DNA from 2 places in the Streptomyces sp. NPDC040718 genome. Region 2 is predicted to be linked to the other one. Evidence: riboswitches for the same ligand, from Rfam matches in the RefSeq annotation. Region 2 holds a riboswitch; the other holds the start of a gene.
The links. A riboswitch is a leader RNA that binds a small molecule or an ion and turns the genes downstream of it on or off. The one in region 2 is predicted to bind glycine.

Region 1 (7,472 bases), on a different contig from region 2:
GCCAGGGCGCCGGTACGCGGGCCAGGGCGCGGCCGAGCGCCTCCAGCGGGGCGTTCCGCGACTCGGGATCCCATCCCACCAGCCGGACACCGATGAAGAGCTGGGGGTCGCCGCCCTCGACGCTGGCGAGGCAGCGGTGGGCGGCCGCGACGGCTCCGGTGGCCCGGAACTCCTCGGTGGCGGCGGCGAGGAAGTCGACCGGGTCGTCCTGCCAGTCGGGCTCGAAGAGCCGGACGCGGCCGCCGGTGGCCGGCCCGTCGAGCTCGGTCCGGCCGGTGCGGCACAGCTCCGCGACGGCGGCCGGGGGCAGCGGGACCCCGACGGCGCCCTCGGGATTCAGGGCGATGCCGAGCTGCGGGGGCAGGCCGCGGGCGAACTCGACGGCGGGGGCCACCGCGAAGTCCATGGCGGGGCCGGCGGCGAAGCGGAACTGGGCCTCCGAGCTGTAGACGGGGACGTACGCCGCGCCGTCGATCAGCATCGTGGGGAGGTCGAGGGAGGCGCTGTCGGGCCCGCCGCCCTGGGGGAGCGGCACCCAGACCTGGCTGCGGCCGAGCGCGTCCATGATCCGCGGGCCGGCGTCCGCCTGGCCGAGCGCCGCCCCGAGTACCTGCTCCAACTCGTTCGCCGGCCAGCCGTTGCCTTGCATGTGCGCCTGCTCTCCCTGTGTCCGCGCCGATGTCGCCCCGAGGCTACCGTGGCCTCCGGCGGTGGGCGGGGGTGCCGCCGCCTCTGTGACGCGTGGGGGTGCGGGGGCGGTTTCACGGCGCGCCCCCCGCTGCCGTTCCGTCCGCCGGCCGGGCCCGTGCCGGGCGCGGGGACGGCTCCGCGCAGCGGCGCAGCAGGCCGCGGCGCGCACGGCGGGACCGCGTCAGGCGTCGAAGGCGATCCGGGTCACGGCGGCGGCCGAAGGGCGGTCCAGGAGCGTGACCGAGGCGCAGCCGCGCGGGGCCCGGCCGGCTTCCGCGGAGCGCAGGAGGCGGGCCACCGCCCCCCGGTGCCGGGCGAACGCGTACGCCGACACCCGACGGCCGCGGGCCTCCTGCCCGGACAGGGCCTCGTCGGGGGTGCTGTCCAGCAGCAGCAGGTGCAGCGCCCGCCCCCGCCGCCGCGCGACGGCGGCCAGCAGGCCCCGCACCCACGGCTGGGTGCCGCAGTCGTGGACCACCACAGAGGCGCCGGAGCGCAGCTCGCGCCACAGCCCCCCGTAGTGCGCGGCGCGGACCAGCGGCCGGTACACCGCGTACGGCAGGCCGGACGGCATGCGGCGCTCCCAGCGCTCGCGGGTGTCCTGCGAGTCGATGGCGGCTTCGGCGGCCCGCTTGATCAGGGTGCTCTTGCCGCCGCCGGGCAGCCCGGACACCACCACGATGTCCCCGGCGGCGTAGCTCAGCCGGTGCGGCCGCGCGGGCTGTCCGCGCAGGTCGCGGACGGGGCCGGGGCCGCCGGCCGCCGCGGGCCGGGCGGTGCTCCGCTGCTCCGGAACCGCGCCGACCGCACCTGTCGTCGTAGCCACTCCGAGTCTCCGCACAGTGATCGTCTCCCCCGAATCGGGCCGCGAGGGCCCCATGCCCACTGAATGTAAAGAGACGGTAATCCGACGGCCCCGGTTGCGGCCGGGCGTTCCACAGCGCGGACGGCCGGTCCCGTCCGGACCGCACGTTCTTGCGGGCCCCACTGCCCTCCCCCGCCCGTCCCGTGCAATGATGTGCGCCATCTGGACACCAAACTGCATACCGGCCGCTTGAATCCGCGCGGGAGAGTCCCGGCAGGCCGCGAGGCCGTGCCCGGGCGCCGAAGGAGCAAGTACCTCCCTTGAATCTCTCAGGCCCCGTACCGCGTGGATGAGGCAGATCTGAAAAGCGAGCCCCGCCGCGTCCGTCCCCGACGGCCGCCAGGCGCGTGCTCCACCCAAGGTGCAAGTCGGCGTTCCCCCTCCGGGAACTCTCGGCGAACCTCTCAGGTTCCGATGACAGATGGGGAGGATCCTCCTCGTCATGTCATGCCCTGGGACCCGGGAGCCACACCCATGAGCACTGCCCCCCGCCTGACCGCGCTCGACGCGCTGCACCGCTCGCTCGGTGCGACCATGACCGACTTCGCGGGCTGGGACATGCCGCTGCGCTACGCCAGTGAGCGCGACGAGCACACCGCCGTGCGCACCAAGGCCGGCCTGTTCGACCTGTCCCACATGGGCGAGATCACCCTGACCGGCCCGGAGGCCGTGAAGGCGCTGGACTACGCGCTGGTCGGGAACATCTCCACCGTCGGCGTCGGCCGCGCCCGGTACACGCACATCTGCCAGGAGGACGGCGGCATCCTGGACGACCTGATCGTCTACCGCCTCGGCGAGACCGAGTACATGGTCGTCGCCAACGCCTCCAACGCGCAGGTCGTGCTCGACGCGCTCACCGAGCGCGCCGCCGGCTTCGACACCGAGGTCCGCGACGACCGTGACGCGTACGCGCTGATCGCCGTCCAGGGTCCGGAGTCCCCCGGCATCCTGAAGTCGCTCACCGACGCCGACCTGGACGGCCTGAAGTACTACGCGGGCCTGCCGGGCACCGTCGCGGGCGTGCCCGCGCTGATCGCCCGTACCGGCTACACGGGCGAGGACGGCTTCGAGCTGTTCGTCTCCCCCGAGCACGCCGTGGAGCTGTGGCAGGCGCTGACCGAGGCGGGCGAGGGCGCCGGTCTGGTGCCGGCCGGCCTGTCCTGCCGCGACACGCTGCGCCTGGAGGCGGGCATGCCGCTGTACGGGCACGAGCTGACCACCGCGCTGACCCCCTTCGACGCCGGGCTGGGCCGGGTCGTGAAGTTCGAGAAGGAGGGCGACTTCGTCGGCCGCGCCGCCCTGGAGGCCGCCGCCGAGGTCGCCGCCACCAAGCCGCCGCGGAAGCTGGTCGGCCTGGTCGCCGAGGGCCGCCGCGTCCCGCGCGCCGGCTTCCCGGTCGTCGCCGGCGGCGAGGTCGTCGGCGAGGTGACCTCCGGCGCCCCGTCCCCGACGCTGGGCAAGCCGATCGCGATGGCGTACGTCGACGCGGAGCACGCCGCGCCCGGCACCTCCGGCGTCGGCGTGGACATTCGCGGTACGCATGAGCCGTACGAGGTCGTGGCCCTGCCCTTCTACAAGCGGCAGAAGTAACCCTCGTACCGGGCTCTCCCGTCTCAGCAAGCAAGACCACCGTTCGTATCCACCTCCCCGCATCCAGGAGAATCAGGTCATGAGCAACCCCCAGCAGCTGCGTTACACCAAGGAGCACGAGTGGCTGTCGGCCGTCGAGGACGGCGTCGCGACGGTCGGCATCACGGAGTTCGCGGCCAACGCGCTCGGTGACGTCGTCTACGCCCAGCTCCCCGAGGTCGGCGACACCGTCACCGAGGGCGAGACCTGCGGCGAGCTGGAGTCGACCAAGTCGGTCAGCGACCTGTACTCCCCCGTCTCCGGTGAGATCACCGAGTTCAACCAGGACGTCGTGGACGACCCGTCGCTGGTGAACTCCGCCCCGTTCGAGGGTGGCTGGCTGTTCAAGGTGCGCCTGTCGGAGGAGCCGAAGGACGCGCTCTCCGCCGATGAGTACGCCGCGCTCACCCACTCCGACAACTGACACCCCAGGGGATCCTGAATGTCTGTTCTGAACACCCCCCTCCACGAGCTCGACCCCGACGTCGCCGCCGCCGTCGACGCCGAGCTCGTGCGCCAGCAGTCGACCCTGGAAATGATCGCGTCGGAGAACTTCGCTCCGGTCGCCGTCATGGAGGCCCAGGGCTCGGTCCTGACCAACAAGTACGCCGAGGGCTACCCGGGCCGCCGCTACTACGGCGGCTGCGAGCACGTCGACGTGGTCGAGCAGATCGCGATCGACCGCATCAAGGCGCTGTTCGGCGCCGAGGCCGCGAACGTCCAGCCGCACTCGGGTGCGCAGGCCAACGCCGCCGCGATGTTCGCGCTGCTGAAGCCGGGCGACACGATCATGGGCCTGAACCTGGCCCACGGCGGTCACCTGACCCACGGCATGAAGATCAACTTCTCGGGCAAGCTCTACAACGTGGTCCCGTACCACGTCGACGAGACCGGCCAGGTCGACATGGCCGAGGTCGAGCGCCTCGCCAAGGAGTCCAAGCCGCAGCTGATCGTCGCCGGCTGGTCCGCCTACCCGCGCCAGCTGGACTTCGCCGCGTTCCGCCGGATCGCGGACGAGGTCGGCGCGTACCTGATGGTCGACATGGCCCACTTCGCGGGCCTGGTCGCCGCGGGCCTGCACCCGAACCCGGTGCCGCACGCCCACGTCGTCACCACCACCACGCACAAGACCCTCGGCGGTCCGCGCGGCGGCGTCATCCTGTCGACGCAGGAGCTGGCCAAGAAGATCAACTCCGCGGTCTTCCCGGGTCAGCAGGGCGGCCCGCTGGAGCACGTGATCGCGGCCAAGGCCGTCTCCTTCAAGGTCGCGGCCTCGCCGGAGTTCAAGGAGCGCCAGGAGCGCACCCTGGAGGGCGCGAAGATCCTCGCCGCCCGCCTGGTCCAGGACGACGTCAAGGCCGTGGGCGTGGACGTCCTCACCGGCGGCACGGACGTGCACCTGGTCCTGGTCGACCTGCGGAACTCGGAGCTGGACGGCCAGCAGGCCGAGGACCGCCTCCACGAGGTCGGCATCACGGTCAACCGCAACGCCATCCCGAACGACCCGCGGCCCCCGATGGTCACCTCGGGTCTGCGGATCGGTACGCCGGCCCTCGCGACCCGCGGTTTCGACGCCGAGGCCTTCACCGAGGTCGCCGAGATCATCGCGCAGGCGCTGAAGCCGAGCTACGACGCCGCCGACCTCAAGGCCCGCGTCTCGGCCCTGGCCGCGAAGTTCCCGCTGTACCCGTCGCTCTAGGCACGGCCCCTGGGGGCCCGGCCTTGTTTCCCACAAGGCCGGGCCCTTTCCATGACCGGACACCGGAACGCGACCCGGCTCACGTCCCGCGGCCCCTTCCGGGAGGCGAACCGTTCATCTCCACGCGTTACGCTCGTCTACCGGACAAAATCCGCAGATCCCCCGCCTTGATCACCACACCCCTGCCCCCTCCCCACCCCACGAGCAGACAAGGGAGTCCGCCAGTGGCCATCTCCGTCTTCGACCTCTTCTCCATCGGCATCGGCCCGTCCTCCTCCCACACGGTCGGCCCGATGCGCGCGGCCCGCATGTTCGTGACGCGGCTGAAGAAGGACGGCCTCCTCGCCCAGACCGCCTCCGTGCGGGCGGAGCTCTTCGGCTCCCTCGGCGCGACCGGCCACGGGCACGGCACGCCCAAGGCGGTCCTGCTCGGCCTGGAGGGCCACTCCCCCCGCACCGTGGACGTCGAGACCGCCGACGACGAGGTGGAGCGCATCCGCAGGAGCGGCAAGCTGCGGCTGCTGGGCACGGAAATAGGCGGTGCCCACGAGATCGACTTCGACGAGCCGAGCCAGCTGATCCTGCACCGCCGCCGCTCGCTGCCCTACCACGCGAACGGCATGACCCTCTTCGCGTACGACGCCTCCGGCGCCCCGCTGCTGGAGAAGACGTACTACTCCGTCGGCGGCGGCTTCGTCGTGGACGAGGACGCGGTCGGCGAGGACCGGATCAAGCTCGACGACACGGTGCTGAAGTACCCCTTCCGCTCGGGCGACGAGATGCTGCGCCTGGCGAACGAGACGGGCCTGTCGATCTCCTCCCTGATGCTGGAGAACGAGAAGGCCTGGCGCACCGAGGAGGAGATCCGCGAGGGCCTGCTGGAGATCTGGCGGGTCATGCAGTCCTGCGTCTCGCGCGGCATGTCCCGCGAGGGCATCCTCCCGGGCGGCCTGCGCGTCAAGCGCCGCGCCGCGTCCACGGCGCGCCAGCTGCGCACCGAGGGCGACCCGATGATGCACCGCAGCGAGTGGACGACGATCTACGCGATGGCGGTCAACGAGGAGAACGCGGCGGGCGGGCGCGTGGTGACCGCCCCCACGAACGGCGCGGCGGGCGTCCTGCCGGCCGTCCTGCACTACTACGTGAACTTCGTGCCCGGCGCCGACGAGGACGGCGTGGTGCGCTTCCTCCTCGCCGCGGGCGCGATCGGCATGCTGTTCAAGGAGAACGCCTCGATCTCCGGCGCCGAGGTCGGCTGCCAGGGCGAGGTGGGCTCCGCCTGCTCGATGGCGGCGGGCGCCCTCGCCGAGGTGCTGGGCGGCACCCCCGAGCAGGTCGAGAACGCCGCGGAGATCGGCATGGAGCACAACCTCGGCCTGACCTGCGACCCGGTCGGCGGCCTGGTCCAGATCCCCTGCATCGAGCGCAACGGCATGGCTGCCGTCAAGGCCGTCACCGCCGCGAAGATGGCGATGCGCGGGGACGGCAGCCACAAGGTCTCCCTCGACAAGGTCATCAAGACCATGAAGGAGACCGGCGCCGACATGAAGATCAAGTACAAGGAGACGGCGCGCGGCGGCCTCGCGGTCAACGTCATCGAGTGCTGATCTGATCCGCCGAGTACGGCCGGCGCCGCCGGCACCCGGGGCGTCGAACCGGGCCCGCCCTCCCCCCGGAGGGCGGGCCCTTCGCGTACCCCGTGGCCGAAAAGAGGCCGTGCGGCCCGGCGGCTCGGGACCTTCGGCCCCGCGGTGCGCCCCCGGGCCGGGGATAGCGTGCCGGTAGGGGCGCGGGAAGACCCCGCGCGCGAGGAGAGGCAGCCGCCGATGGCCACCATCACCGAACAGAGACTCCTGCCGCTGCGGCTGGAAGCAGCCCCCCTGTCCGTCCCCCTGACCGGCCGCTTCGTCTACCGCACGGACCGCCCGTACGAGGTGGCCGTCGACTTCCGGGGCGCCGGGACGCACCTCGCCCGCTGGGTGTTCTCGCGGGAGCTGCTGCTCGACGGCCAGACCGCCGTCACCGGCGAGGGCGACATACAGGTGTGGCCGCGCTGGAGCGGCTCGGAGCCGCGCGTCCTGCTCGGTTTCGGCAACGGCGAGCAGAGCTGCGTGGTCTCCGCCCGCGCCAAGGACGTGCGCGAGCTGTGCCGGCGGATGACGGAGCTGGTGCCGCGCGGGCAGGAGCGGCGCCACTACGACCTGGACGCCCAGCTGAGCGCGCTGCTCGCGTACTGAGGCGGCGCGCGTGGAACCGCGCGCGTTCCGGCGGTGTCATATCAGATGACATGCAGTCCCCGTCTCACGGAACCGGGGAGACATCATGCGTCACCCGCACCGCCGCCGGATCGTGGCCCTCGCCACGGGTGCCCTGCTCACCGCCGGGCTCGCGCTCTCCGCGTCGCCGGCTTCCGCCGCCACCACGACCACCCGCACCCAGACGCCGCTCGTCGTCAATGCCCGCTGGGGCGGGCACTGCACCTACGACCGGCTCGTGATCGACCTCCAGGGCTACGTGCCCCCGGTCACCGTCACTCCCGTGTCCGAGCTCGTCTACGACGGGTCCGGCCAGCCCGTACCGCTGGCCGGG
Region 2 (7,472 bases):
GACGCTCACGCCCGTGGCCTTCGACAGCGGACGCAGGTCGATGATGCACTCGTGCGCGACCAGGTTGCCCGGACCGGTGTAGAGGACCGGGTAGTGGGGCTCCAGGCGCTTGGCGATGTAGTTGGCGCCGAGGACCGCCACCTGGGTGGCGCGCTTGAGGCCCTCGCCACCCATCAGGCGGACGTACGACCAGGAGATCGGCAGGATGCCCGCCGAGCCCCACGGCGCGGCGGAGATCGGACCGACGCCCGTCTCCGGGCCGGCGGTCGGCTGGAGCGGGTGGTTCGGCAGGTACGGGGCCAGGTGCGCCCGGACACCGACCGGGCCGACGCCCGGGCCGCCGCCGCCGTGCGGGATGCAGAAGGTCTTGTGCAGGTTCAGGTGCGAGACGTCGCCGCCGAAGTGGCCCGGCTTGGCCAGACCCACCAGGGCGTTCAGGTTGGCGCCGTCCACGTACACCTGGCCGCCGGCCTCGTGCACCTGGGCGCAGATGTCGGCGACGTGCTCCTCGAAGACGCCGTGCGTCGACGGGTAGGTGATCATGAGGACGGAGAGCTCGTCGCGGTACTGCTCGATCTTGGCGCGCAGGTCGTCCGCGTCCACCTCGCCGTCGTCGGCGGTCTTGACGACGACGACCTTCATGCCGGCCATCACGGCGCTCGCGGCGTTGGTGCCGTGCGCGGAGGACGGGATGAGACAGATGGTGCGCTGCTCGTCGCCGTTCGCGCGGTGGTAGGCGCGGACGGCCAGCAGACCGGCGAGCTCGCCCTGGGAGCCGGCGTTCGGCTGGATGGAGACCTTGTCGTAGCCGGTCACCTCGCAGAGACGTTCCTCCAGCTCGTTGATGAGCGTGAGGTACCCCTCGGCCTGCTCGACCGGGGCGAACGGGTGCAGCTGGCCGAACTCGGGCCAGGTCACCGGCTCCATCTCGGTGGTCGCGTTGAGCTTCATGGTGCAGGAGCCCAGCGGGATCATGCCGCGGTCCAGCGCGTAGTCCTTGTCCGAGAGCTTGCGCAGGTAGCGCAGCATCGCGGTCTCGGAACGGTGCTGGTGGAAGACCGGGTGGGTCAGGTACGCGTCCGAGCGCAGCAGGCCCTCGGGCAGCGCGTCGGCGGTGGCCGCGTCCAGGGCCTCGATGTCGGCGGTGACGCCGAAGGCGGCCCAGACCGCTTCGAGGTCGGCGCGCGTGGTGGTCTCGTCGCAGGAGGCCGAGACGTGGTCGGCGTCGGCGCGGTACAGGTTGACCCCGCCCTCACGGGCGGCGGCGACGACCTCGGCGGCCTTGCCGGGGACCTTGGCCGTGACGGTGTCGAAGAAGGAGCCGTGCACCAGCTCGACCCCGCCGGCCGTCAGGCCCGCGGCGAGGATGGCCGCGTAGCGGTGGGTGCGGCCGGCGATCGTCTTCAGGCCGTCCGGGCCGTGGTAGACGGCGTACATGCCGGCCATGACGGCGAGCAGCACCTGCGCGGTGCAGATGTTGCTGGTGGCCTTCTCGCGGCGGATGTGCTGCTCGCGGGTCTGCAGGGCCAGGCGGTACGCCTTGTTGCCGTCCGCGTCCACGGAGACGCCGACGAGGCGGCCGGGCAGCGAGCGGGCGTGCTTGGCCTGGACGGCCATGTAGCCGGCGTGCGGGCCGCCGAAGCCCATCGGGACGCCGAAGCGCTGGGTGGTGCCGACGGCGATGTCCGCGCCCAGCTCGCCCGGGGAGGTCAGCAGGGTCAGCGCGAGCAGGTCGGCGGAGACGGTGACGATCGCGCCGAGCTCGTGCGCCTGGTCGATGACCGGCTTGATCTCGCGGACCGCGCCGGAGGCGCCCGGGTACTGGAGCAGCACGCCGAAGACGCCGCGCTCGGCGATCTCGGCGGGGATGCCCTCGGACAGGTCCGCGACGACGACCTCGACGCCCGTGGGCTCGGCGCGGGTCTCGATCACGGCGATGGTCTGCGGCAGCGCGTCGGCGTCGACGAGGAAGACCCCGCCCTTGACCTTGCCCACGCGGCGGGCCAGCGACATGGCCTCGGCCGCCGCGGTGCCCTCGTCCAGCAGGGAGGCGCCGGAGGTGGGCAGGCCGGTCAGGTCGGCCACGAGGGTCTGGAAGTTCAGCAGCGCCTCCAGGCGGCCCTGCGAGATCTCCGGCTGGTACGGGGTGTACGCCGTGTACCAGGCCGGGTTCTCCATGACGTTGCGCAGGATCACCGGCGGGGTGAAGGTCCCGTAGTAGCCGAGACCGATCATCGGGGAGAGCACCTGGTTGCGGTCGGCGAGCGAGCGCAGCTCGGCCAGCACCTCGGCTTCGGTGCGCGCCTCGGGCAGGTTCAGCGCCTCGGCGGTCTTGATCACATCCGGTACCGCGGCGGCGGTCAGCTCGTCCAGGGAGCCGTAGCCCACCTGGGCGAGCATCTTGGCCTGCGCTTCGGCGTCCGGGCCGATGTGACGCTGCTCGAAGGGGATGCCCCGCTCGAGCTGGGAGAGCGGAATGCGGTTGGCGGTCATAACGGAGGCCTCCTGGTCGTATGACCTGCGAGGGGCACCACGGCGCGGGCACCCGGACGGCCTCCCCCTCTGTCATCTCAACCTGAGAGCTTCACCGGAGCCGCGGGGTTCGCCCGAGAGCTCCGGCTTTCACCGTCGGTGAGGGGAGGTACCGGCACTGCGGGCCCGGTCCCTGCCCCTGCTTTCCAGAGTGGCCTCGTCACGTGCGGTACGTATGCCTGAGAGATTCCGGGGAGGATTTGCTCCTTCGGCGCCTCCGTCGAACTCACTCGGAGGACTCTCCCGCACAGGGTCAACAGCCGTCACCCAGCCTACCAGCGAGGATCTCGACCCTCCCTCGAGTGGCCCCCACTTCAAATATGCACTTCTGTAGTCATTACGGATGAGCTGTGCATCACTGCGACCGTACGGAGGGACCGTGCAGACCGACATCGATCCCCGCAGCCTGATCGGCCGCAAGGCGTTCGACCGCAACGGCACCAAGATCGGCACCGTGGACGAGGTCTACCTCGACGACGCCACGGGCGTGCCGGAGTGGGCCGCCGTCCGGACGGGCCTCTTCGGCCGCGACGCCTTCGTCCCCCTGGAGCCCAGCGAAGTGGTGGACGACGCCCTGCGCGTGCCCTTCGAACGCTCCCTGATCAAGGACGCCCCCGACTTCGGGGTCGGCCGCCACCTCTCCCCCGAGCAGGAGCTCCAGCTCTACCACCACTACGGCCTGGACGTGGCCCTCCCCTCCGACTTCCAGCGCCCCCGCCCCCAGGACAGCCCCTAGGCGTCCCCCTCCCCCACCAGGGGCAGCGGATCGGACGCCTCCAGGTCGGGGTCGTCCAGCAGGAACGTGCGGACCCGGCCCGGGGGCGATCCGGGGCGCTCGAACCGTACGGTCACCCGCCCGACCCCGCTGCCCTGCACCCACCCCGGCCCGTACACCGCGTGGCGTACGTCGCTGCCCGCCGCCCAGTGCCGCACGGGAGCGGCCCCGGCGCCCTCCAGGACCGCCGCGGCCCCCTCCGGGTGCCCGCCCTCCGGGGCGGGCCCGGCGGCCCCCTCCTCGCCTCCCAGCGCTTCGGCCCCCGCCTCCTCGGCGGTGGCCAGCGCGTGGGCGAACAGGTCCTCCTGCGTGTAGTCCGCGAGCCCCGTCACCCCCACCCCGAGCAGCCGCACCCCGCCGGTGGTGTCCACGCCCTCCAGCAGCCGCGCGGCCGCCTCCCGCACCACGGCCGGGTCGTCGGTGGGCCCCCGGAGCGTCTCGGAGCGCGTCAGGGTCGAGAAGTCGTACCGGCGCACCTTCAGGACGATGGTCCGCCCCGAGTGCCCCGAGGCGCGCAGCCGCCCCACGCAGCGGTCGGCGAGCCGCTGCACCTCGTACCGGATCCGGACCCGGTCGTGCAGGTCCACGTCGAAGGTGTCCTCCACGGACACGGACTTCGCGTCCCGCTCGGCGACCACCGGCCGGTCGTCCAGCCCCAGCGCCATGCGGTGGAGCCCCACGCCGTGCGCCCGGCCCACCATCCGCACCAGCTCGTCCTCACCCGCCTCGGCCAGTTCCCCCACGGTGGTGATCCCGGCCCGGCGCAGGTGCTCCCCGGTGGCCGGCCCCACCCCGGGCAGGGTGCGCACCGACATGGGCGCGAGGAGCGCGCGCTCGGTCCCCGGCTCGATCAGCAGGAGCCCGTCGGGCTTGGCCTCCTCCGAGGCGATCTTGGCCAGCATCTTGGACCCGGCCAGGCCCACCGAGCCGCTGAGCCCCGTGCGGGCGGTGATGTCGGCCCGCAGCCGCTCCCCCGTGGCGCGGGCGCTCGCCGAGTCGAAGGCCGCGCCGCCCGCCTCCAGGTCCACGAAGGCCTCGTCCAGGCTGAGCGGCTCCACGAGCGGCGACAGCTCCCGCAGCAGGCCCATGACCAGCTCGCTGACCTCGCGGTAGACGGTGAAGCGGGGGATCAGGTAGGCGCCGTTCGGGCAGAGGCGGCGGGCCTGCGCGGTCGGCATCGCCGAATGCACCCCGAACCGCCTGGCCTCGTAGGAGGCGGTGGCCACGACCCCGCGCGGCCCGAGGCCTCCGACGATCACGGCCTTCCCGCGCAGGCTGGGCTTGGCCGCCTGCTCCACGGAGGCGTAGAAGGCGTCCATGTCCAGGTGCAGGATGGTCGGCGCGGCTCTCACAGCACCGATGCTGCCCTACGCCACTGACAACGCGGTGATCAACGGGCCGCGGCCCGGGGCGGGGACGGGAGCGGACGGCGTCCGGGAGTCAGACGGCCCGGTTCCGGCGGGCCGCGAGCTCGTCGGCCGGGTTGTGGCCGACCAGGGTCTCCCCGGTGTCCACCCGTTCCCCGTGCAGCTGCGACAGCGCGTTCTCGACGTCGCGCCAGACGACGCCCACCGCGATGCCGAAGACGCCCTGCCCGCCCTGGAGCAGGCTCACGACCTGGTCCGGCGAGGTGCACTCGTACACGGTCGCGCCGTCGCTCATCAGCGTCATGCGCTCCAGGTCGGAGAAGCCCCGGCCCCGCAGGTGCTGCACGGCGGTGCGGATGTTCTGCAGCGCCACCCCGGTGTCCAGGAAGCGCTTGACGATCTTCAGGACGACCACGTCGCGGAAGCTGTACAGCCGCTGCGTGCCCGACCCGTACGCCGGCCGCACGCTCGGCTCCACGAGTCCGGTGCGCGCCCAGTAGTCGAGCTGCCGGTACGTGATCCCCGCGGCGGCGCACGCCGTCGGTCCGCGGTAGCCGACCTCCTCGGACGCCGGGCCTTCGCCCACCGGTCCGACCGGCGCGGCCGCCGGCTGACGGTGCGCGGAACCCGCCGCGCCGCCGTGCACCGGATACGGCCCACCGTCGCTCCGCGCGGGGGTGCCCCCGGTCGTACCGCCGCCCGTGATCCTCACGCCGACCCTCCGTCCTTGACCTGCCACCTTGAAGGTAGGCAGTGACCAGGGGTGCGTCAACGATCGCCACACTCGGCACGCCGAGTGATAATCACCCTGAGAGTGGTTTCCCGTACCCCGCTGCGGGGAAAGGCTACTCGAATGGGCCGACAGTTCCCGGTGGACGGCACGGCCGCCGGCGCGGCTACTGGGGGCCCGTGCCGAAGTCCTCGGGAGAGATCTGGTCGAGGAACTCGCGGAACTTCTCCACCTCGTCCTCCTGCTCGTCGGGAATCGCGATTCCGGCGTCGTCCAGCACGCCGTCGCTGCCGTAGATCGGCGTTCCCGTGCGCAGGGCCAGCGCTATGGCGTCCGACGGCCGCGCGCTCACCTCGACCCCGCTGGCGAAGACCAGCTCCGCGTAGAAGACGCCCTCCCGCAGATCCGTGATCCGGACCTCGGTGAGCTCCTCGCCGACCGCCTCCAGCACGTCCTTGAAAAGGTCGTGCGTCAGCGGCCGGGCAGGGGCCATGCCCTGCTGCGCGAAGGCAATGGCGGTCGCCTCCCCAGGACCGATCCAGATGGGGAGGTACCGGTCGCCTCCCACTTCACGCAGGAGCACGATCGGTTGGTTGGAGGGCATTTCCACCCGGACACCCACAACGTCGAGCTCGTTCACACAGCAACCCTAGGACCTGCCCGGCAGGTTTGGGTAGTCGGGGCCCCACCGGGACCCGTCCGGTCAGTGCGGACGCAGTCCGAGAGCGGTCTGCACCAAGGCCTCGTGGAGCCTTACGGAGAGCCCTGCGAGCTCCCTCATCGTGGCTTCGGCGTGCGCCCTGGTCTGCGGATTGCGGTGCCTGCGCAGCGGGGCGACGAGCTGCTCCACCAGACCGGCCTCCCGGTCCGCCGCCGCCTTCATTCCCCGCAGGTGGCGCGGTTCGAGACCGAACCGGCCGAGATCGGCGATCAGCCGGGCCACGCCGACCGTCCCCGCGTCGAACCCGCCGCCGGGCACCTCGGAGACGAGCCCGTACGACTCCCACTCGCCGAGCTGCGCCTCGTCCACCTCGGCGGCGGCCATCAGCTCGGCCCGGCCCACCCGGGCCGCCGGCGGCGGCTCCCCGCCCGCCTCCGCGTACCCGGCGCAGGGCTGGGCGCCGTCAACGGACTCCCCGTGCGCGGCGGGCGCGGGGATGCGGATCTGCTCACCGCGGTCGAGCGCGTCGAGCTGCTCCCGGATGACCTTCAGCGGGAGGTAGTGGTCACGCTGCAGGCGCAGGATGCGCGCGAGCCGCTCCACGTCCTCCGTGCTGAACTTGCGGTATCCGGAAGGCGTGCGCCGGGGCTCGACCAGGCCCTCCGCCTCCAGGAAGCGGATCTTCGAGATCGTGACTTCGGGGAACTCGTCCCGCAGCGTGGTCAGCACCGTGCCGATGCTGACCAGCTGCCCGGCCGAGCCGGCGGTGCCGTTCTTCGCGGCACCGCCCGTCGGGGTACGCAGCATGGAACCTTCCCTGGGGTCCCCCCGGAGGGTGTCCGGGGGTGGGGTTCCCCCCGGACGGTGTCCGAGGGGGTCAGACGCCCCGCAGGCTCGCGTAGAAGACCAGCCGGTACTTGCCGATCTGCACCTCGTCACCGTTGTGCAGGGCGACGGACTCGATCGGCTCGCGGTTCACGTACGTGCCGTTGAGGCTGCCCACGTCGGCGACGGTGAAGCCGCCCTCCGGGCTCCGGCGGAATTCGACATGCAGGCGGGACACGGTGATGTCGTCCAGGAAGATGTCGCTCTGCGGGTGCCGGCCCGCAGTGGTCAGTTCGCCGTCCAGCAGGAACCGGCTGCCCGAGTTGGGCCCGCGCCGCACGATCAGCAGGGCGGAACCGGGCGGGAGCGCCTCCACCGCGGCCTGGGCCTCGGGAGAGAGCGAGGACGACACGTGCTGGCCCGACCCCTCGGCCTCGTAGGCCTCCAGGCCCGAGATCGAGATGGTGGAGGTGGTCTCCGAAGCGCGCTCCGGCGTCAGACCCGGCCGCAGCGGCGCCCCGCAGTTGGAGCAGAAACGGCTCGCCGCATCGCTGCGGTGGCCGCACCTGCCGCACGTCTGCT

Region 1: another riboswitch for glycine. It lies ahead of gcvT (glycine cleavage system aminomethyltransferase GcvT); the one in region 2 lies ahead of gcvP (aminomethyl-transferring glycine dehydrogenase).

What each region holds. Positions count from the first base shown of each region.
Region 1 covers NZ_JBVIXO010000001.1:272,038-279,509, forward strand. The annotation lists gene ACZ597_RS01225 (enhanced serine sensitivity protein SseB) at 1-649, opposite strand, end outside; gene ACZ597_RS01230 (AAA family ATPase) at 872-1,570, opposite strand; glycine riboswitch at 1,746-1,849, shown strand; gene gcvT (glycine cleavage system aminomethyltransferase GcvT) at 2,030-3,145, shown strand; gene gcvH (glycine cleavage system protein GcvH) at 3,225-3,608, shown strand; gene glyA (serine hydroxymethyltransferase) at 3,627-4,883, shown strand; gene ACZ597_RS01250 (L-serine ammonia-lyase) at 5,108-6,490, shown strand; gene ACZ597_RS01255 (SsgA family sporulation/cell division regulator) at 6,710-7,120, shown strand; gene ACZ597_RS01260 (AMIN-like domain-containing (lipo)protein) at 7,206-7,472, shown strand, end outside.
Region 2 covers NZ_JBVIXO010000003.1:6,294-13,765, reverse strand. The annotation lists gene gcvP (aminomethyl-transferring glycine dehydrogenase) at 1-2,493, opposite strand, end outside; glycine riboswitch at 2,690-2,788, opposite strand; gene ACZ597_RS08750 (PRC-barrel domain-containing protein) at 2,912-3,268, shown strand; gene ACZ597_RS08745 (DNA polymerase IV) at 3,265-4,659, opposite strand; gene ACZ597_RS08740 (MerR family transcriptional regulator) at 4,748-5,386, opposite strand; gene ACZ597_RS08735 (bifunctional nuclease family protein) at 5,571-6,044, opposite strand; gene ftsR (transcriptional regulator FtsR) at 6,108-6,872, opposite strand; gene ACZ597_RS08725 (FHA domain-containing protein) at 6,943-7,472, opposite strand, start outside.